One region of the Ochrobactrum sp. P6BSIII genome, then DNA from elsewhere that is predicted to be linked to it. Evidence: riboswitches for the same ligand, from Rfam matches in the RefSeq annotation. Region 1 holds a riboswitch; each other region holds the start of a gene.

Region 1 (6,602 bases):
CCATTGCCTAGCCGCCCATCGCGGTTGGGATAGTTGGCAAGGATCAGCGCCACACGGCGCTCGGCAGCCGTCTTTCGCTTCAATCGCACCCAGTTCGCTGCGAGTTTCGCGACAAAAGCCACACGGTTTTCATCCGGCTCGTGGGTGACGATGTTCGCCTCCACCGCCGCATCGAACTGCCGTGCCGATTTGAATGAAACCGCGCGCGACAGAACGCGCCCGTCCACCTCCGGCAGCGCAACATTCATGGCCAGATCGCGCGCCAGCAATCCCTGCTGGGAAGCTTGCCAGACCGCCTTGGGCGTGCCGGAGAAAATCACCTGCAAAACCATGTTGCCACGCTTGTCTAGCACGGTCGGCTTGCGTTCTGCGCCCGGTGAGGAAATGGCAAAGCCGGTCGTATTCAACACAATATCCGGCGGGCAATCCTCGAAAACGCCATCCACCACGGCAGCAGACAGCCGATCCTTGAGGCTGGAGACGAACACAGGCAACGGATTGATGCCTTCCGCCTGCAAACCCGCAATCAACGCCTCAACCGGCTGGGTCTGGCCGCTTTGCACCAGCGCACGATAGAAGACGATCGCCGCAACGGGTGCATCCTTGATCCAGCGGCTGCGGATGAGATCGAGCGAAACCACCGCCTCGCCGGGCCACCAAAGACCCGCTTTGAGCAGCGGCGCTGCTTCGGCCGGTTTTTCGCCGCCGTCAACCAGCGCCGCACAATAATCGAGGAAGGCGCGCATATTGGAAGCGCCACCCTCGATCAGATAATGCCACAGCGCTTCACGGTCGGCGCTCGCAACCGTCGAGAAACGATCCAGCCCATGGTCGGGCTTGTCATCACCGGGAAGCACCGCAATCTTGACGCCATGGTTCACGGCGCAGGCATGAAGCGCTTCCAGCCCATAAGGCCAATAAGTCTCGCCGCCGATAATGCGCACGATAATCAGCTTTGCATGACGCGCCGTCCGTTCGACATAAGCGTCGACGGACATGGGATGCGTGAGGCTCAGAAAACTGGCAAGCCGCAGGCTTGGCCCGTCTGGCTCAGCGCGATGCGCCTGCGCAAGACTGGCCAACTCTGTGTCGGCGGCGGAAAGGAACAGAATATCACCCGGCGTCTGGCCGAGATCGACGGCCTCATTGCCGTCGCTGATCGTTCCTTTCTGGGCAAGCAGAAGATGCATTACAAAACTGCGTCTTTCACGGCCTTGGCAATGGCGGTTTCATCAATCTCATGCAGACCGATGACAACGAGACGCGTCGAACGGGCTTCATCTTTGCCCCACGGGCGGTCGAAGTAATGCTCGATACGCGGGCCGACAGCCTGCACCACCAGACGCATCGGCTTGCCCGGCACATCGACAAAGCCCTTGAGCCGCAGAACATCATGGTCCGAGATGATGGTCTTCAGCTTTTCGGCAAAGACCTTCGGGTCCGAAACAGAACCGGCTTCGACCACAAAGCTCTCGAATTCATCGTGATCATGCTCGTGGCCATCGGCATGATGGATTTCATGATGCGACTTGCGGTTGGCGATATCGTCTTCCGTACCGACGCCGAGGCCGAGCAGCACATCTGCGCCAAGCTTGCCGAAACTTGCAGGCACCATGTTGACGCGGCGCGAGGAACGCTCGGCAACGTCAGCCTTCACACTGTCGAGGCTCGACGCGTCAATCAGGTCGGCCTTGTTGAGCACGATCAGGTCGGCTGCATGAATCTGGTCTTCAAACAGTTCTTCAAGCGGGCTTTCATGATCAAGCGATTCATCGGCAGCGCGCTGCGCATCCACCTTGTCATGATCGTCTGCAAAACGGCCTTCGGCTACAGCGGCGGCATCGATAACCGTCACCACGCCATCGACCGTGACCTGCGTCTTGATCTCCGGCCAGTTGAAGGCGGCGACCAGCGGCTGCGGCAATGCAAGGCCGGACGTCTCGATGACGATGTGATCCGGACGGTCCGCGCGGTCGAGCAGCTTAGTCATGGTCGGGATGAAATCATCGGCAACGGTGCAGCAAATGCAGCCATTGTTGAGTTCGATCACGTCTTCCTCGCGGCAAGTCTCGATGCCGCAACCTTTCAGAATGCCGCCATCGACACCAAGATCACCAAATTCATTGATGATCAGCGCAATGCGCTTGCCATTGGCATTTTCGAGCAGATTACGGATCATCGTGGTCTTGCCCGATCCGAGAAAGCCGGTGATCACGGTAGCCGGTATCTTTTGACCCTGCATAAAATTATCCCTTCATCTTGAGCGGCAAACCTGCCGCCATGAAATAAACTTCGTCTGCCGCCGCAGCGATGGCTTGATGCAGAAAACCTGCATGATCACGAAATTCCCGCGCCATGCGGTTTTCCGGCACGATGCCGAGCCCCACTTCGTTGGACACAAAAACCACCGGCCCGCGGAGGGCCGGAAGCGCGGCGACCAGATCGCGCGATTCCGCGGCGATATCGCGCTCGGCCATCATGAGATTGGTGACCCAAAGGGTCAGGCAGTCAACCAGCACGAATTTCGATGATTGTGCCTGTTGCAGAAGTGCGCTCTTCAAATCGAGCGGCTCTTCTACGGTCTGCCATTGCGTACCGCGCCGGTCGCGATGCACCGCAATACGGCTTTCCATTTCTCCGTCGAAGGCGCGCCCCGTCGCCAGATAAACCGGCTGAAGCCCGGAGGCTTCAACCAGCTTTTCGGCATAGGACGACTTACCCGAACGGGCTCCGCCAAGAACAAAGGTTATTTTTCCGGGCAGAGCCACGCTATCAGCCTTCCAGTTCCGATGCGGCGTAATGCTGGATGAACCAGCCAAGCGCCAGACCGATCACCGCCCACATGAACAGGTTCGTCGCCAGCGAAGCGACCGCATATTGCGATGCGAGCAGCGACGGAATTGGCGATGCAATATCCTCTGGATGCGGCGCGCCATAGACATGCGGGGCAATAATGGCGACGAGGCCGAGCAATTTTGCCCAGATTTCGCCGCGCAGCACGATCAGATAGAGACCCACGCCGCTGAGTACGACCGTCGATATCCACCAGAGCTGGCGCTGGGCAAGATCAGCCGCAGGCATGGCCGGCAGTTCCGGCGACAGGCCGAGCGCTGGCATGAACGCCACCGCAAAGAAACCGGCCATGCCCCAGTAAAGGCCGTTCTGCACCGTGATTGGACGACCGAGCAGCAGCGCAATACCACCGAGCAGCAGGGCAAAACCAGAACCGGCAACGAGGTTGGCCAGGATCGTATTGCCAAGACGGCCAAACGGCAGTTCTGCCCCGGCTTCTTCTTCGGCTGGTGCGGCGGCTGCCGCATGATCATGGGCGGGGGCTTCGGCAGTGGCCTGTGCATGCGGCGCAGCTTCCGCCGGTCCATGACCCAGATCGTGGCTATGGCCGCCGCCAGCCTCTTCATAAACTTCCGCCTGCAGGATGAGCGGAACGGTCTTGAGATACATGGCAGGCGTCACGAGAAGCCCTGCCAGAAGGCCCGCAGCAAGCGTAGCCAAAAGATAACGGATCAACATTTTAGTCCCCCAACTGCAAAAAATCGCCGATAGCCACAGCCATCGGACGCAAAGCAGTGTCAGCTTCCTTGAAAAACACGTCTACGTTCATTCCCCACGCAAACCGGCGCGTAAACGCGGCTCGCAATGTCGATGCTAATGCATCAATGGCAGGGAAAGCCGTAAGAATGGCGGGTATCGTGCGCTGAATCGTGCAGCGTATCCGAATGCGCAAGGCCAACGCCGTAAACGAGAAAGGCGCCGAGGAGCAGGGAAACCACAGCCGTACCAAGGCGTGCAGCCAAAGGCAGAGATACAGTGGTGGAAACAGAATTATTTATACGTGCGGCCATGACAACCTCCGTGCAGGCAGCAGGGAAAAACCTCCCATGGGGCGCGGGTATAATACCCTTCTGCAACAGGCAGGTCTCCTGGCTCACGGGTCGTCGGAAATGTCACCGCCTTCCCGGAACTTTAAGTTCCAGTGGCTGCCGGTTACCCGGCCTGGCTTCATTCCTCTCCGCTCTACAGTCGCGGGGTCGGCTGCGATAAAGACGCCCGAATTGGGTCCGTCCTTCGCATTCCCTCTTGGTCCCACCGGATTCGTCCGGCGAAAACCTGTCACATGGTCGGACATTAGGCCTTTGCCACAGCACCGTCAATCGGGCCTGTGGGCATAGTTGTGGGCCAAAAGATGGGCGCGCATGCCGTGTCATATCAAAGAAAACAACGCGTCGATATCGAGACAGGCTTCCAGCCCCTCGGCCAATTCGTCGAGCGCCGTCTCGACGGTCAAACGATAATTGCCCGCGCCGCCTTCGACCCCCAGCGTGGCGAGAAATTGCTGCCGGAAACGATCCGCGCCGAAAACGCCGTGCAGATAAGTCCCCATAATCCGACCATTCGGAGAGACCGCGCCGTCATCATGATCCCCGATGCGTGCAAAAGGCCTGAACATATCCGCACCTGTCGTGCGGCCGATATGAATTTCATATCCTTCGAGTGGCGCATCATAGAGCAATGAACTCGCCTCGACATTGCGGACGACTTTTTCCGGCTCCATGATGGTTTCGATATCCAGCAGCCCCAGCCCTTCCGCTTCGCGCACCTGTCCTTCGATCCCGTGCGGATCGCGGATGCTGCGCCCCAGCATTTGAAAACCACCGCAGATACCGAGTACATGTCCGCCGCGCTTTACGTGCGCTGCCAGATCGCGATCCCATCCGTTTTCGCGAAACGCCAGCAGATCGGCAATGGTGGACTTCGTTCCGGGCAACACGACCAGCCCGGCATCGGGCGGAAGCGGCGTACCGGGCGGCACCATGACCACCTCTACAGCAGGTTCGACTTTCAGCGGGTCCAGATCGTCGAAATTGGCGATGCGCGGCAACATCGGAACCGCAACTTTCAGCGCCTTGTCGGCGCTGCGCACGGCACGCTCCAGAACCACCGAATCTTCGGCCGGCAATCTGGAAACAGCCTTGAGCCACGGAACAACACCGAAAGAAGGCCAACCGGTGAAGCGCCCTATCGCTTCCAGCCCGTCGTCGAACAGAGAAATGTCACCGCGAAACTTGTTGATGATGAAACCGCGCACCATGGCGCGATCTTCTTCCGGCAGGATTGTGTGCGTCCCTACCAGCGAGGCAATCACCCCGCCCCGATCAATATCACCGACCAGCACCACCGGCACATTTGCCCGTGTTGCGAAGCCCATATTGGCGATATCTCCGGCCCGAAGATTGATTTCCGCTGGCGAACCGGCCCCTTCTATCAGCACAAGGTCTGCACCTTCGCTGACGATGGCAAAGGATTCCATCACCGACGCCATCAGGTGCGGCTTTAGTTCCTGATAATAGCGTCCGCGCGCTTCGCCGCGCACCTGGCCCTGCACTACGATCTGGCTGCCCATATCCGTCTGGGGCTTCAGCAGAACAGGGTTCATATGCACCGATGATGGAATGCCGGACGCCAGCGCCTGTAGCCACTGGGCGCGACCGATTTCCCCACCGTCATCACTGACCGCAGCATTGTTCGACATGTTCTGAGGCTTGAACGGACGGACCTTCAATCCGCGATTGCGCGCCACGCGACAGAGCCCCGCGACAAGCACGCTCTTGCCGACATCAGACCCCGTTCCCTGAAACATAACTGCCCGTACCATCCGATCTGCGTAGCTGAAACATTAGGTCGTGGCAACGTGTTCACCCACAACTCAGTCGAAGAGCCATTGGTTCCGATGTCTTCATTACATGGGCTCGGTTGCCAGTCGTTGTTGGCATCTTAATCTTACGTCCGCTGAGAGTCCTCCCAGTCGAATATGGAAAGACGCCGAGGTATCTATTGGTGAGCATTTTCGAGGAGCCAGGACATGCCATTCAATAGTAGCCCCTTAGAAATCCCGCCAGAATGGGGGGACTACAGCCAACTCACGGCAGCTATAGCGCGACACAACGCCACCATGGCAGCGCAAAATTCGGAGCCATATTCCATCTCCACAATGTATCACTACCCAAATGTCGGCTTCGGGTCGGCACAACCGCGTATGAATAGATTATCACCGCCGCCGCCCTACTCGGCCACCCCACCGAGCTACAACAATATTTTTGGTGACCACCATCAGGATTACCGCCCCTATAGCCTTCAATCACACCATGAGAACAGTGAAACAACTCTACCTCGATTAGAATCTCCAACCCCTAGCACTATTTCTCCAAGAGGCGGTATGATGGGTAGTTCTTCTGAGAGGATTTATCGTTCACGCAATAGGCAAATTGAAACAAGAGCACCTACTCCATACTATTTAGATGACCACCGTCCTCTTCCAATTAACGCCGTTTATCACGAAACACATGTTTCTATGCCACAACACACTTCACCGAACGTCAGTCCATCGCCCCAGAACGGCTTAAGAAACGGTCCGCCTCGCTATGACGACATATATGGGGCGTTGCCTTATGGAGAGCTTTCAGAGCCTTATGTGACGCGACTGTAGTGCCAATCAGTATTTGCCAGAATTTTCGGCGCCCATCTACGCGGGTTACTATTCATCAGCCGGTCCGCGTCAAACGTTGCGCGCCACAATCTCCAAA
Region 2 (6,602 bases), on a different contig from region 1:
GGAGAAAAGTAGGAACTTGACCACTACTATCGACCCGAAACATAACTAACAGGCGGGTCAATTCTCGGCGCAAATGCCGGGTCACTTCTCAGTACAAATCAACAGCGTAAGCCTCGGGTAAGGCGACTTGGAACGTTTTCATCACGCTGCCTTCTTAAATAGGTCGGCGCGCTGGCCATGCGTAATGGCGAGGCGAGAAAGTTCGACTTCGCGCGCCAGAAAGTCACGGTCTTTCAGGAGCGCCTCAATAGCCGCGTGCACATCTCCCCTGTGGTAGGCGAGTACCTGCTGAATTTCGTCTTCATAATTTTGCACAAGAGCGTTCATGGCTTCCTCCTGCTAATTTAGATGTTCTCATTTTGTTCTCATTGGAGTTCGTCGTCAAGACGCTAAATTGCCGTGCATGAACGTGCTACAAATCGTGCAATTTACTGTGTTACAAACTGTGCTACAATTTCGGGTTCGTAATTAAAATAAGATAATAAAAACAATAGTGTATGGAATAGTTTGATACCAACCGACCGTACCATTTCTCTCCCAGGCCATTTCACTAACACGTTGAGTTTACTGCGGGATTGGACAATCTCGCCGTGAAGCCGTTGTCGCTTGCGGTAAATTTGGCTAGATATGCGGCTTTGAAGGTTATTTTCAAGGACATCGCAATGGTCGGATGCTTGCCGCCGCTTATCCTGCTGATTTTAGGGGCTGGCATTGGTGCATTGATCGGCGGCAGCACTGATGCAGTTTATGGCGGTCTTGTGGGGTTGGCCATCGGGCTGGTCGTGATGGTGGTCCTTGTCTGGATATTGATGAAGGCCCGCAACCGATAGACTGCTTTCACTGACTGTTTTAGGCGTCCGCTGGGCGCGTTCTATGAGCCGGTTTCGGTTGCGCTTTTAGAAGATCAAAAAACATCGGCCAGAGCTAAGCTCTGGCCGATGTTTTGCATAATGGCGATAGCTTCAGGCTTTGCTGCCCTTAGCGGCCAGCAAGAATGCCAGCAATGATGCCCGTTGCGGTGGTGACCAGCAGGAACTGGTTGTCGACCTTCACCCAGCGCTGGCCCGGACCCGGACGGCGGAGGCCATAACGCTGATAATCACGGACTTCCGGATGACGGCGCCAATCATTGTAACGCTGGCCCTTGGACCAGTTCTGACGGCCATGATCGCGACGATCATTGCGGCCAAATTCCTTGCCGTGCGACGGGCGTGGCTTCTGCTCCATGCGATGCGGACCCGGCTTGCGCTGATAATCCTGCGCTTGTGCTGCCAGTGGCGCGCCGATGAAGGAAAGGGCTACGGCTGCAAGAATGACTTTTTTGAACATCATGTTCTCCTTTGCTGTTGGGTTGACACTATTGGGAGACGAATGAACGGAAGATGAATGGCAGCATTTTGAAACATTAAATAAAATCAATGTGATATTAACACTTTATTAACCATGGCTTTATGTGTGCCAAACGCGTCAGAACTCGATGGAAACACTTGACCGTTCCGGCATCGGAACGTAATAGTGTTACGACGGTTCCCCGACCGAGAGTGAAGGGGATTAATAGGGAACACGGTGAGGACGACCCGAAAAGGGACCGAGACCGTGGCTGCCCCCGCAACTGTAAGCGGATTGCTGTCCATCCTCGTGACGCTGACAGGCGTCATGCCACTGTGTTTGATCGGCGAAAGCTGAACGACACGGGAAGGCAGATGGAAGCGACCATCCGCAAGCCAGGAGACCTGCCGTCATAGGGCCTTGAGCCCACCATCATCCATTGTCACGGGCGGGGATGCCCGGAGCAGGAGCAGGTTATGACAGCACATCGCGCTGCAAGGCGCTTTTTTACATCGTCATTCATATCCCCGGATATCTCCGTTTGCTCACGGTGCCTTATCGCCGCTGCTTGCTGACGTGGCCACATCTTTCATCATTTCGGGGATTCTCATGACATTCCACGGCAAGACGTCGTTTCGCGCAGCGCTATGCGCTCTTTCATTGCTCGCAGTCGTGCCAGCACTTCAGGCTGCAGAAACGCACTATCCGCTGACACTGAAGAACTGTGGACGAGACGTCACATTCAAACAGGCCCCGACGCGCGCGGTGGCTGTCGGTCAAAGCAGCACGGAAATTCTGTACAGCCTCGGTCTTGGCGACAAAGTGGTGGGCACGGCGGTCTGGTTTGGCCCGGTGCTCAAGGGCTTTGAAGAGGTCAATGCCAAGGTCAAGCGGCTGGCAGATAATGATCCGAGCTTTGAAAGCGTTCTGGCGCAGAAGCCTGATATCGTGACAGCGGATTTCCAGTGGCATGTCGGACCGAACGGCATCGTCGCCAAGCCGGAACAATTCGAGGAACTGGGCATACCCGCCTATACGTCGCCTTCGGATTGCGTCGGCAAGGATAATTCCGGCGGAGGCGATGGCGTGCGCACGGCGGCCTTCACGATGGATGTCGTTTATCAGGAAATCGGCGAGCTGGCCGCGATCTTCAACGTGCAGGATCGTGGTGAAAAGCTGATTGCCGAGCTGAAGGGACGCGAAGAAGCGGCACGCAGCAAGATTGGCGCCAGCGGCGGTAAGCTCTCCGCTGCGGTCTGGTTCTCCAGCACGCAGATCGACGCCGATCCCTATATCGCCGGTAAGTTTGGCGCTCCGGCCTATATCCTGTCGGCGCTTGGCATCAAGAATGTGGTCAACAGCGAAGAAGAGTGGCCGACGGTCGGCTGGGAGACGATTGCAAAGTCCAACCCGTCGATGATCGTGGCTGCCAAGCTGGACCGTCGCCGTTATCCGGCGGACGATATTGCCGTGAAGCACAAGTTCCTCGAAAGCGATCCGGTGACAAGCCTGATGCCAGCCGTCAAGGGCGGTCATGTCTTCGACATAGATGCGCAGTCGATGAGCACATCGCTGCGGGTGATTGAGGGTATTGAAACGCTGGCCGCAGCCATCGCTGCTTCGGACCTCAACAAATGACAGCTTTGGTGGCCATAGGAAGGCTTCCTTTCAGCAACAAGGTGAGCGCCGGGGTTCTGGCGCTCATTCTGCTGCTTGCCGCCCTTTGGTTTGGTGCGGCGATTGGTGAAACCGCCATACCGCTCGATGTGGTGGCGAAGACCGTCGCAAACCGGCTGTGGCATGCAGGCTATGTGCTCGATCCCATCGATGAGGGGATCGTATGGAGCTATCGTCTCAGCCGCGCCGTGGTGGCGGCATGCTGCGGCGCGGCGCTGGCGCTTTCCGGCGTTGTGCTGCAATCTCTGCTGCGCAATTCGCTCGCAGATCCGTATATTCTGGGCATCTCCGCCGGGGCTTCGACCGGGGCCGTCAGCGTCGCCATTCTTGGCATCGGCGCTGGCGTTCTCACGCTTTCGCTCGGCGCATTCATCGGGGCGATACTCGCCTTCGTTCTGGTTTCACTGTTGGCGCTGAAAGCCGGGCGCGGCAACAGCGCCATTATTCTTGCCGGTATAGCCGGCTCGCAGCTTTTCAACGCGCTGACCTCGTTCATCGTGACAAAGGCGGCCAATGCCGAACAGGCGCGTGGTATCATGTTCTGGCTTCTCGGCAATCTCTCCGGCGTGCGCTGGCCCGATGTTACGCTGGCGCTGCCTGCCTGTCTGATTGGCCTGGTCGTCTGCCTGTGGCACGCCCGTGCGCTCGATGCTTTCACGTTTGGTGCGGAATCCGCCGCTTCGCTCGGTATTCCGGTGCGGCGCGTCTATGCGGTGCTGATTGGCGCCAGCGCCATGATGACGGCGGTGATGGTTTCCATCGTCGGGTCCATCGGCTTTATCGGTCTTGTCATTCCCCATGCGGCGCGGATGATTGTCGGCGTGCGGCATGGCGCATTATTGCCGGTTAGTGCGTTGATCGGTGCAATCTTCATGATCGCGGCTGATATCGTGTCGCGCATTATCGTGCCGGGACAGGTGCTGCCCATCGGGGTTGTGACAGCGCTGGTCGGCGCTCCGGCCTTTGCGCTGCTGCTCGGACAGAGGAGGGCGCGCGCATGATGCTGTCGGCGCACAATGTTTCCTGGATGGCGGGCGGCGCGGAAATCCTGAGCGGCGTCTCGCTTGAGGTGATTGAAGGCGAGTTTCTCGGCATTATCGGGCCGAATGGCTCCGGCAAGACGACGCTTCTGTCGCTGCTTTCAGGTCTGAAGCGTCCGCGCAGCGGTGCGGTGCAACTCGGCGAAACACCGATTGAACGTTTCAACCGCCGCGAGATTGCGCGGCTGCTGGCGCTGGTCGAACAGCAGGCGGAAACGACTGAGCGCATCACGGCGCGACAGGCGGTGGAGCTTGGGCGCACGCCCTATCTCGGCGCTCTGTCACCGTGGTCTGCTGAAGATGACGCCATCGTCGATCATGCGCTGGCGCATGTGGATATGACCCATCTGGCCAAACGCAACTGGCATACGCTGTCGGGCGGAGAACGCCAGCGCCTGCATATTGCCCGCGCTTTGGCGCAGCAGCCGCGCATCTTGCTGTTGGACGAGCCGACCAATCACCTCGACATTGGTCATCAGATCGGGCTTCTCGATCTCGTCCGCCAGCAAAGCCAGACCAACGGGCTGACCGTGGTGGCCGCGCTGCACGACCTCAATCATGCAGCCATGTTCTGCGACCGCATTGCGGTGATGGACAAGGGACGGCTGGCGGCGCTCGGCGCACCACGAGACGTGTTAACGGCGGAGCGTATCCGTTCCGTATTTGGCGTCGATGTGGAGGTCGAGCATATGGGTGCCAGCGGTTGTCATATCCGCTATTGCGCACCGGGGCTTGTGCATGAAGCGCCGGTGCTGCAGCTGCGTACAGCTTAGCACTATAGTTGCATTCTTCGTGATGCCGGTCTGCAACGAGCAATTTCCTGCGCTCCGGTGCTCACGTACCCTTAAGTACGCTCCGCTCCGGTGCTCAAAAATCACTCGTTTCGCCGCGGCCTGACGAATTTGCAACTGTAGTGCTAGTTTAAAGCGGCTTTCAAGCGGCGCTGTTCCAGTCCAAGCCCCAGTTCTTCCGCGCGGGCAATGATCGGAGCAAAGCGGCGCTGCTTCTTTTCCTCGTGATTGGAAGCAATGTCGGCAATGCGGTGCTTCAGGAACGGGTTGAGAAAACGCTCGCGAACGGAAACCACATAGGCTTCCGCCTCGTCGCCTAGCCCATCGGCTGCAAACACCGGCAGCACTTCTTCGCGCCACAGGGCTTCCAGCTCGCTGCGGATAGTTTCATCCTGCATGGCTTCCAGCACGATTTCGTCTTTGGGGCGATTTCCCTTCACCCATCGTTCGGCAATGAAGCTATGACCGAGATTAAGCAGATAAAGCTTCAGCCGCTCATAGCGCGCCAGATCGTCGGTCACGACAATATCCTTGTGGCGGCATGGCAGCGTCAGGCCCTGCGCTTGTTCGATAGCCCAGATCGCATAGGGTTCAGCGATAGCGCCGACTGGCTCAATCGCTTCGGAGACGATGCGGTCAACCAGACTATTGGCAAAGATGCAGCGCGTTTCCAGCCATTCGACAAAACCGCTCGGCAGCTTCCATTCCTGCGCCAGCCCGATCAGGATGGCGCGCAGTTTGTCGCCGTTGCGGGAAATCAGCTCGCACGGGAAAATCGAGAGCGGTGCTTCCGGGTTGTTCTTCCAGCGATGGTGCAGAAGCACGAGCAGCTTGGCGGGAAAACTCTTCGGCAGGGTCTGCGGATTGGCGAGCAGCGAAGCGTCGTCGCTCGCGTCCAGCTCATAGCCCTTGTCGCCGGTGTTCGAGAGGATCACCTGGACAGTCGCGCCGAGATCGAGAATCTCGGCCCAGTCGGTATGTGCGGAATAAGCGGCGGTCACGCCCTTGGCGTTGTGCTCCGTTTCCGACGGCTTGCCATCGACCAGACCGCGGATCACGACGGGATAGGTCTTGCCTTCATTCAGTGCGGCGATGCGTTGCGCGCTCTGCGGGTTGGACGTTGTCTGCACCACGGCAATCGTGCCGATTGCATCACCTGTCGCCAGCGCTTCGGCGACGAAGAAATCGGCATGGGCGAGCAGAAAACGGCTGGTGCCGAATTGAAGAATCGCTGGCTTGTTTTGCATGGCATGCTCCCGAATTTGTAACAGTAGTGCTACGCGATCTGCGCCAAATTGGTCAAGCCAATAGGTTCTGGCCGCAGAAATAGGGTTGAATTTTTCTGGAGCGCTGCGCGATTTGCCGCATTTTCGCACCGATTCAGGCATATTGCGCTTCCCGTTGGCTGGAATTATGGTAAGGCCAATTTGGGAGTGATGATGAGCGACTTTGCGGCCACAGCGGAACCTCGCAGGCTTTACCAGCAGATTGCCGACCGGGTCAGAAATCTGATTCAAGACGGGCAGTTTCCGGCGGGAAGCAGGCTTCCGGCTGAGCGCGAGCTTGCCCAGCAACTGGGTGTGTCGCGCCCGTCGCTGCGTGAGGCGCTGATCGCTCTCGAGATCGCCGGCAATGTCGAAATCCGGATGGGTTCCGGCATCTATGTCAATGCCGATCCGGAAAAGCGTGTCGTTACGCAAGGTGTATCCATTGGCGAAAGCCCGCTGGAAATCATGCAGGCGCGCGAGCTGATTGAAGGCAGCGT
Region 3 (6,602 bases), on a different contig from region 1:
CGAAACATTCGCATGACGCGCCACATCAAGAAGTGTAACCCGGCTTTTCTTACGGTCGTCGGTCGGCATGAAACTCACCTGTCAGTATGAATCCATGTCCTGCAAAAGCATCCTAGAATGCCGCCATCAGGTCAGATTCGAAGTCGGTATATTCAGTACAGACAGATGAAATGGTCAATCCGCAGCGTAAAACACCTGCGGATTGACAAAGCGCTCTTTGTAGCCCGGCATCACGAAGAATGCAGATGTCGTGTTAAAACTCCCAGTCTTCATCCTCCGTCGCCACGGCCTTGCCGATGACGTAGGAAGAGCCTGAACCGGAGAAGAAGTCATGGTTTTCGTCGGCATTCGGCGAAAGTGCCGACAGGATAGCCGGATTGACCTTGCAGGCCTCCGCTGGGAAAAGCGCCTCGTAACCGAGATTCATCAGCGCTTTGTTCGCATTGTAATGCAGGAACTTCTTGACGTCTTCGGTCAGACCGACGCCGTCATAAAGCGCTTCCGTGTAGCGCACTTCATTGTCGTAAAGTTCAAGCAGAAGCTCGAAAGCAAAATCCTTGATTTCCTGCTTCTGCGCTTCGCCAAGCACTTCAAGTGCGCGCTGGAACTTGTATCCGATATAGTAGCCATGCACAGCTTCATCGCGGATGATTAGTCGGATAAGGTCTGCCGTATTGGTCAGCTTGGCGCGGCTGGACCAGAACATCGGCAGATAGAAACCCGAGTAAAACAGGAAGCTCTCCAGAAACACGCTGGCGATCTTTTTCTTGAAAGGATCATCCGCACGATACTGTTCGAGGATCAGTTCTGACTTGCGTTGCAGGAATTCGTTTTCTTCCGACCAGCGATAGGCGTCATCAACATCCGGTGTCAGACACAGCGTCGAAAAGATCGAGGAATAGGAGCGCGCATGCACCGCTTCCATGAAGGCGATATTGGAAAGTACCGCCTCTTCATGCGGCGTCGCCGCATCTTCCATCAGCTCGACCGCGCCGACAGCGTTCTGGATCGTATCAAGCAGGGTCAGGCCCGTGAACACGCGAATCGTCAGCTGCTTTTCCTGCGGCTTCAACGTTTCCCAGGACTGGATATCGTTGGAGAGCGGCACTTTTTCCGGCAGCCAGAAATTGCCCGTAAGGCGGTTCCAGACTTCCAGATCTTTATCATCCTCGATGCGGTTCCAGTTGATGGCGCGCACGAGACCGTGGGGCTTTCCCTTGCCGGTTTTGAATTGCATGTTCATTGGATTTCCTCTGATCTCATCTTGGGCTTACAGGGCGCAGGAAACGCAGCCTTGCACCTGCGTCCCTTCAAGCGCCATCTGGCGCAGCCGGATGTAGTAGATCGTCTTGATGCCTTTCTTCCAGGCATAGATCTGGGCGCGATTGATGTCGCGGGTGGTGGCCGTGTCACGGAAGAACAAGGTCAAGGACAGGCCCTGATCGACATGCTGGGTAGCAGCCGCATAGGTGTCGATGATCTTTTCCGGCCCGATCTCATAGGCGTCCTGATAATAATCGAGATTATCATTGGTCATGAACGCAGCCGGATAATAGACGCGACCAATCTTGCCTTCCTTTCGGATTTCGATCTTGGACACAATCGGATGGATCGAAGAGGTGGAATGGTTGATATAGGAGATCGACCCGGTCGGCGGTACAGCCTGAAGGTTCTGGTTGTAGAGGCCACCCTCCATCACCGCCTTTTTCAGGTCGCGCCAGTCGCCCTGCGTGGGGATCGAGATGCCCGCCTTTTCGAAAATCTCGCGGACCTTTTCGGTCGCTGGCTCCCAAAGCTGATCGGTATATTTGTCGAAATATTCACCCGATGCATATTTGGACTTCTCAAAACCGCTGAACGACTTACCCGCTTCGACGGCAATGCGGTTCGAAGCACGCAGAGCATGATAAGTCACGGTGTAGAAATAGATATTCGTGAAATCTACGCCTTCTTCCGAACCGTAGAAAATCCGCTCGCGGGCAAGATAGCCATGCAGGTTCATCTGGCCGAGGCCGATGGCGTGGCTCTCATCATTGCCGCGCGCGACAGACGGCACCGAGCCAATATGGCTCATATCGGAAACTGCCGTCAGCGCCCGAATGGAGGTTTCAATGGTCTTTCCAAAATCCGCCGAATCCATGGCGGCTGCGATGTTGAGCGAGCCGAGATTGCACGAAATATCCTTGCCGAGATGGGCATAGGAAAGGTCTTCATCAAAAATGCTGGCTTCGCTGACCTGCAGGATTTCCGAGCACAGATTGCTCATGGTGATGCGCCCGTCGATCGGGTTGGCGCGGTTCACCGTGTCCTCGAACATGATGTAGGGATAGCCGGATTCAAACTGGATTTCCGCCAGAACCTGGAAGAACTCACGCGCATTGATCTTCCGCTTGCGGATGCGCGCATCATCGACCATTTCGCGGTATTTTTCCGTGACGGAAATCTCGGTCAGCGGCTGACCATAGACCCGCTCCACGTCATAAGGCGAGAAGAGATACATATCCTCGTTGTTGCGGGCGAGCTCGAAAGTGATATCCGGGATCACCACACCCAGCGACAAGGTTTTGATGCGGATTTTCTCGTCCGCATTCTCGCGCTTGGTGTCAAGGAAGCGCATGATATCGGGATGATGCGCATGGAGATAAACCGCACCGGCTCCCTGTCGCGCACCAAGCTGATTGGCGTAGGAGAATGAGTCTTCCAGAAGCTTCATCACCGGAATGATGCCCGATGACTGGTTCTGGATCTGCTTGATCGGCGCGCCGGATTCGCGAATATTCGTCAGGCTCAAGGCCACGCCGCCGCCGCGCTTGGAAAGCTGCAATGCGGAATTGATGGAGCGTCCGATGGACTCCATATTGTCTTCCACACGCAGCAGGAAGCAGGACACAAGCTCGCCGCGCTGCTTCTTGCCCGCATTTAGGAATGTCGGCGTTGCAGGCTGATAGCGACCGGAAATAATCTCATCGACAAGATCGCGGGCCAGTTGCTCACTGCCACGCGCCAATGCCAGCGCCACCATGCAGACACGGTCCTCATAGCGCTCCAGATAGCGCTTTCCGTCGAAGGTTTTCAGCGTGTAGCTGGTGTAATATTTGAAGGCCCCGAGAAATGTCGGGAACCGGAATTTCTTGGCATAGGCCTCATCGAAAAGGTCGCGCACGAAATTGAAGGAGTACTGATCCAGCACCGCCTGTTCGTAATAGTTCTCCGTCACCAGATAATCGAGTTTCTCCCGCAGATTATGGAAAAAGACCGTGTTCTGGTTGACGTGCTGAAGGAAATATTGCTGCGCAGCCTGCTTGTCACGATCAAGCTGGATCTTGCCTTCATCGTCATAGAGGTTGAGCATCGCGTTCAACGCATGATAGTCCAGCCCATCCGTAGATTTGACAGGCTTGGGGCTGTTCGATGCCGCTGCTTGCGGCGCGTCCTGCGCGACCGGCTCTGCCTCGCGCTCGCGGATCAGGGTTGTGTCTGCCGTGTCCAAAATCGTTCCATCCCGTTCCTGACATTGCCAATGTCTTCATCGGTTCCCAAAAGCTCGAAGCGATAGAGATAGGGAACCTGACATTTGGCAGAGATTATTTTGCCGGCTATGCCAAAAGCTTCACCGAAATTGCTGTTGCCCGCGGCAATCACGCCGCGGATCAGCGAGCGATTGCCCGCATTGTTGAGAAAGCGGATGACGGGCTTGGGCACTGCCCCTTTTGTTCCGCCGCCGCCATAGCTTGGCGTCATGAGCACGAATGGCTCGTCTATCTGCAACGGCCTCGAGTCGTCCTCATCCCTTTGCAGGATGGGTATGCGCCTTGCGCGCATTCCAAGCCGCTCGACGAAACGATGCGTGTTTTCGGAGCGACTTGAGAAATAGACAAGGAGACCCATGGCCGAGCTCATGACAGTGCCACGATCACGAAAGACCGTTGATCATGTCCGGACGAAAACCGGCCCAGTGGGTTTCACCGGCCACGACGACTGGCACCTGACGATAGCCCAGCCCCGTGACGAGATCGTAAGCGGCCATATCTGCGGAAATGTCGATGACCTGATAATCGATCCCCTGACGGTCGAGGGCACGGGTGGTTGCGGTGCACTGGACGCAAGCGGGTTTGCTATAGACGGTGACGTTCATTTCTTCCTCACTGGATTGGACGCGAGCTGTCAAAGGCACAAGCCATCGGGACAGATGCGCATGAGAGATCGTTCGCGCATGGCACATGCGCGTGAAGGCAGACAAAATCGGGGAACAGTCAGCGATGCATGAGCACCACTGGACCGCGCAAAATCACCTCTGGAAAGGTGGACCTGAACCGAAGGAACAATACAAACTGGACAATGTGTCAGACATGGACTTCACCCCGAAGCTTGTGAGCGGGCATTCGGGGCAGCAATCGGCAAGAAGCACATCTCGCCTTACTGATTGCACACCAACCGGACACCCCGCCCGTGGACGTTCATTGCTCAAGGCAGGTCTCCTGGCTCACGGGTCAGCGCTCTTGTCGGTCTTCCCAGCTTACGCCAGTGACATGATCAACAAGAACTCACCGCTTACAGTTGCGGGGGCAGCTTCGGCTTCGTCTCAACCCTCATGGCAGCGACTCACCGAATTCCCTCTTAGCTTTCGACTCATCGAATCGAAAGAACCTAGAACACTATATATAGTAGACGAAGTTAAAAGACCGTCAACGGATAGTTGGTGAAAAGCGAAAAATCGGCAATCCATTTTGTAATGGTTGTGAAGAACGTGGATAACCGGACTTCAGCGCGCCGGCTTGATCGGCTTCGGGCGAAATTCAGGTTTCAGGGCCTTGAGCGCCATACGATCCACGATTCGCGGTGCGATCAGCTTGAGCCAGCGCCCCAATCGCATTTGCCGCGTCATCAGTACCTCGCGTTTGCGCCTCTGCAAACCATCGAGCATGAGACGCACCGCTTCTTCCACAGACATCATATCGTCTTCACGCACGCCGCTGGTTCCCAGCGCTTCACCACTGGCGCCATAGCCGACCTTGCGAATATCCGTCTTCACAACGCCCGGATAAACAATCGTTACGGAAATACCACTCGGCTCCAGTTCCGAGCGAAGCGCTTCGCAAAATCCGGAAAGCGCGAATTTTGTCCCGCTATAGGCCGAGCGCCCCGGCACGCCGATCAGCCCCGCAACCGATGAAACCACCGCAATCCGTCCTTTGGTCTCGGCGAGGTGAGGAAGTGCGGCATGGATCGGCCAGATGCTGCCAAAATAGTTCAGCTCCATCAGATCGTGCATCCAGTGCAAATCTTCCGGTTTGATTTCCGCGAAATTGGCGTGGGCCGACATGCCCGCATTGACGATCAGCGTGTCGATCCGGCCAAAAGTCGACGCCGCTTTTTCAATCAAGGCAATGCAGGCATTGCGATCTGTAACATCGGTCGGCACAACCAGCACGGTGCTGCCCTCAAGCCGCAATTCTGTTGCTAGTTTTTCAAGCTTTTCGACATTACGCGCAGCCAGAACAAGGGCAGCCCCTGCGCGATCGCGATGCGCAATCTGGCGTGCGGTTTCCGCTCCGATCCCGTCGGACGCGCCCGTTATAATCGTAACATCCATGTCGGTCTCCCTGCCGATAAGATGAACGATTATGCCGTCGAAAACCGCCAGCTGGAACAAGCTATTTTGCTAAAGTCGCGGTTTTCACGAACTGTCGTCAGATTATTTGCCGTCTAACTTTCAGTTCACTTGCGCCGCGTGCAATTGCTGATAGCGACCGCCGGAACGAGCCACCAGCTCGTCATGAACACCCTGTTCGATAATCCGGCCGTCTTCCACCACCACAATCCGGTCTGCATTGACAATGGTTGCAAGCCGGTGCGCGATGACCAGCGTGGTGCGCCCCTGCGAAAGATCGGCAAGCGATTGCTGGATTGCACGTTCGGTTTCGGTATCCAGCGCCGATGTCGCCTCATCGAGGATCAGGATCGGCGGGTTTTTCAGGAAAATACGCGCAATCGCCAGACGCTGTTTCTGGCCGCCCGAAAGCTTGACGCCGCGTTCACCCACAACCGTATCCAAACCGGCAGGCAAGGCGGCAATCACATCGTCGAGACGGGCGCGCCGCGCCGCTTCGAGGATTTCCTCCTCCGAGGCCTCCAGCCTGCCATAAGCGATGTTGTCGCGGATCGTTCCGGCAAACAGGAAGACATCCTGACTGACAATACCGATATTGGACCGCAGCGACTTGAGCGTCATGTCGCGAATATCAATGCCGTCGATGCTGATCGCACCTTCGGTCACTTCATAAAAGCGCGGCAACAGAGAGCAGATCGTGGTCTTGCCAGCGCCAGACGAGCCGACGAAGGCGACCGTTTCACCAGCGCGGATCGACAGGGTCAAATGGGCAAGCAACGGCTTTTCCGAACGGTAGCCGAAGCTGACGTCATTATACTCGATATCGCCATGCAGACGCTGCACGGAAACGGCTTGCGGCCTGTCGGCAATATCCGGCTCTGTATCGAGAAAGGCCGAATAGCGCTGGAAACCGGCAATGCCCTTCGGGTAGCTTTCGATGATCGAATTGATCTTCTCGATGGGCCGGAAGAAAACACCGATGAGCAGCAGG

What was found. A riboswitch is a leader RNA that binds a small molecule or an ion and turns the genes downstream of it on or off. The one in region 1 is predicted to bind cobalamin.
Region 2: another riboswitch for cobalamin. It lies ahead of FHW00_RS02405 (ABC transporter substrate-binding protein); the one in region 1 lies ahead of FHW00_RS06050 (CbtB domain-containing protein).
Region 3: another riboswitch for cobalamin. It lies ahead of nrdH (glutaredoxin-like protein NrdH); the one in region 1 lies ahead of FHW00_RS06050 (CbtB domain-containing protein).

What each region holds. Positions count from the first base shown of each region.
Region 1 covers NZ_JACGXB010000003.1:371,464-378,065, reverse strand. Annotated here, with positions in the region: gene cobN (cobaltochelatase subunit CobN) at 1-1,190, opposite strand, end outside; gene cobW (cobalamin biosynthesis protein CobW) at 1,190-2,242, opposite strand; gene cobU (bifunctional adenosylcobinamide kinase/adenosylcobinamide-phosphate guanylyltransferase) at 2,247-2,768, opposite strand; gene FHW00_RS06055 (CbtA family protein) at 2,773-3,531, opposite strand; gene FHW00_RS06050 (CbtB domain-containing protein) at 3,675-3,863, opposite strand; cobalamin riboswitch at 3,915-4,147, opposite strand; gene FHW00_RS06045 (cobyric acid synthase) at 4,223-5,674, opposite strand.
Region 2 covers NZ_JACGXB010000002.1:3-6,604, forward strand. Annotated here, with positions in the region: gene FHW00_RS02390 (CUE domain-containing protein) at 142-327, opposite strand; gene FHW00_RS02395 (hypothetical protein) at 576-830, shown strand; gene FHW00_RS02400 (RcnB family protein) at 979-1,329, opposite strand; cobalamin riboswitch at 1,508-1,755, shown strand; gene FHW00_RS02405 (ABC transporter substrate-binding protein) at 1,939-2,967, shown strand; gene FHW00_RS02410 (FecCD family ABC transporter permease) at 2,964-4,007, shown strand; gene FHW00_RS02415 (ABC transporter ATP-binding protein) at 4,004-4,819, shown strand; gene FHW00_RS02420 (D-mannonate oxidoreductase) at 4,963-6,084, opposite strand; gene FHW00_RS02425 (FadR/GntR family transcriptional regulator) at 6,277-6,602, shown strand, end outside.
Region 3 covers NZ_JACGXB010000005.1:168,609-175,210, forward strand. Annotated here, with positions in the region: gene FHW00_RS08960 (LacI family DNA-binding transcriptional regulator) at 1-69, opposite strand, end outside; gene nrdF (class 1b ribonucleoside-diphosphate reductase subunit beta) at 254-1,243, opposite strand; gene nrdE (class 1b ribonucleoside-diphosphate reductase subunit alpha) at 1,271-3,490, opposite strand; gene nrdI (class Ib ribonucleoside-diphosphate reductase assembly flavoprotein NrdI) at 3,466-3,888, opposite strand; gene nrdH (glutaredoxin-like protein NrdH) at 3,914-4,135, opposite strand; cobalamin riboswitch at 4,452-4,666, opposite strand; gene FHW00_RS08985 (SDR family oxidoreductase) at 4,763-5,593, opposite strand; gene FHW00_RS08990 (ABC transporter ATP-binding protein) at 5,714-6,602, opposite strand, start outside.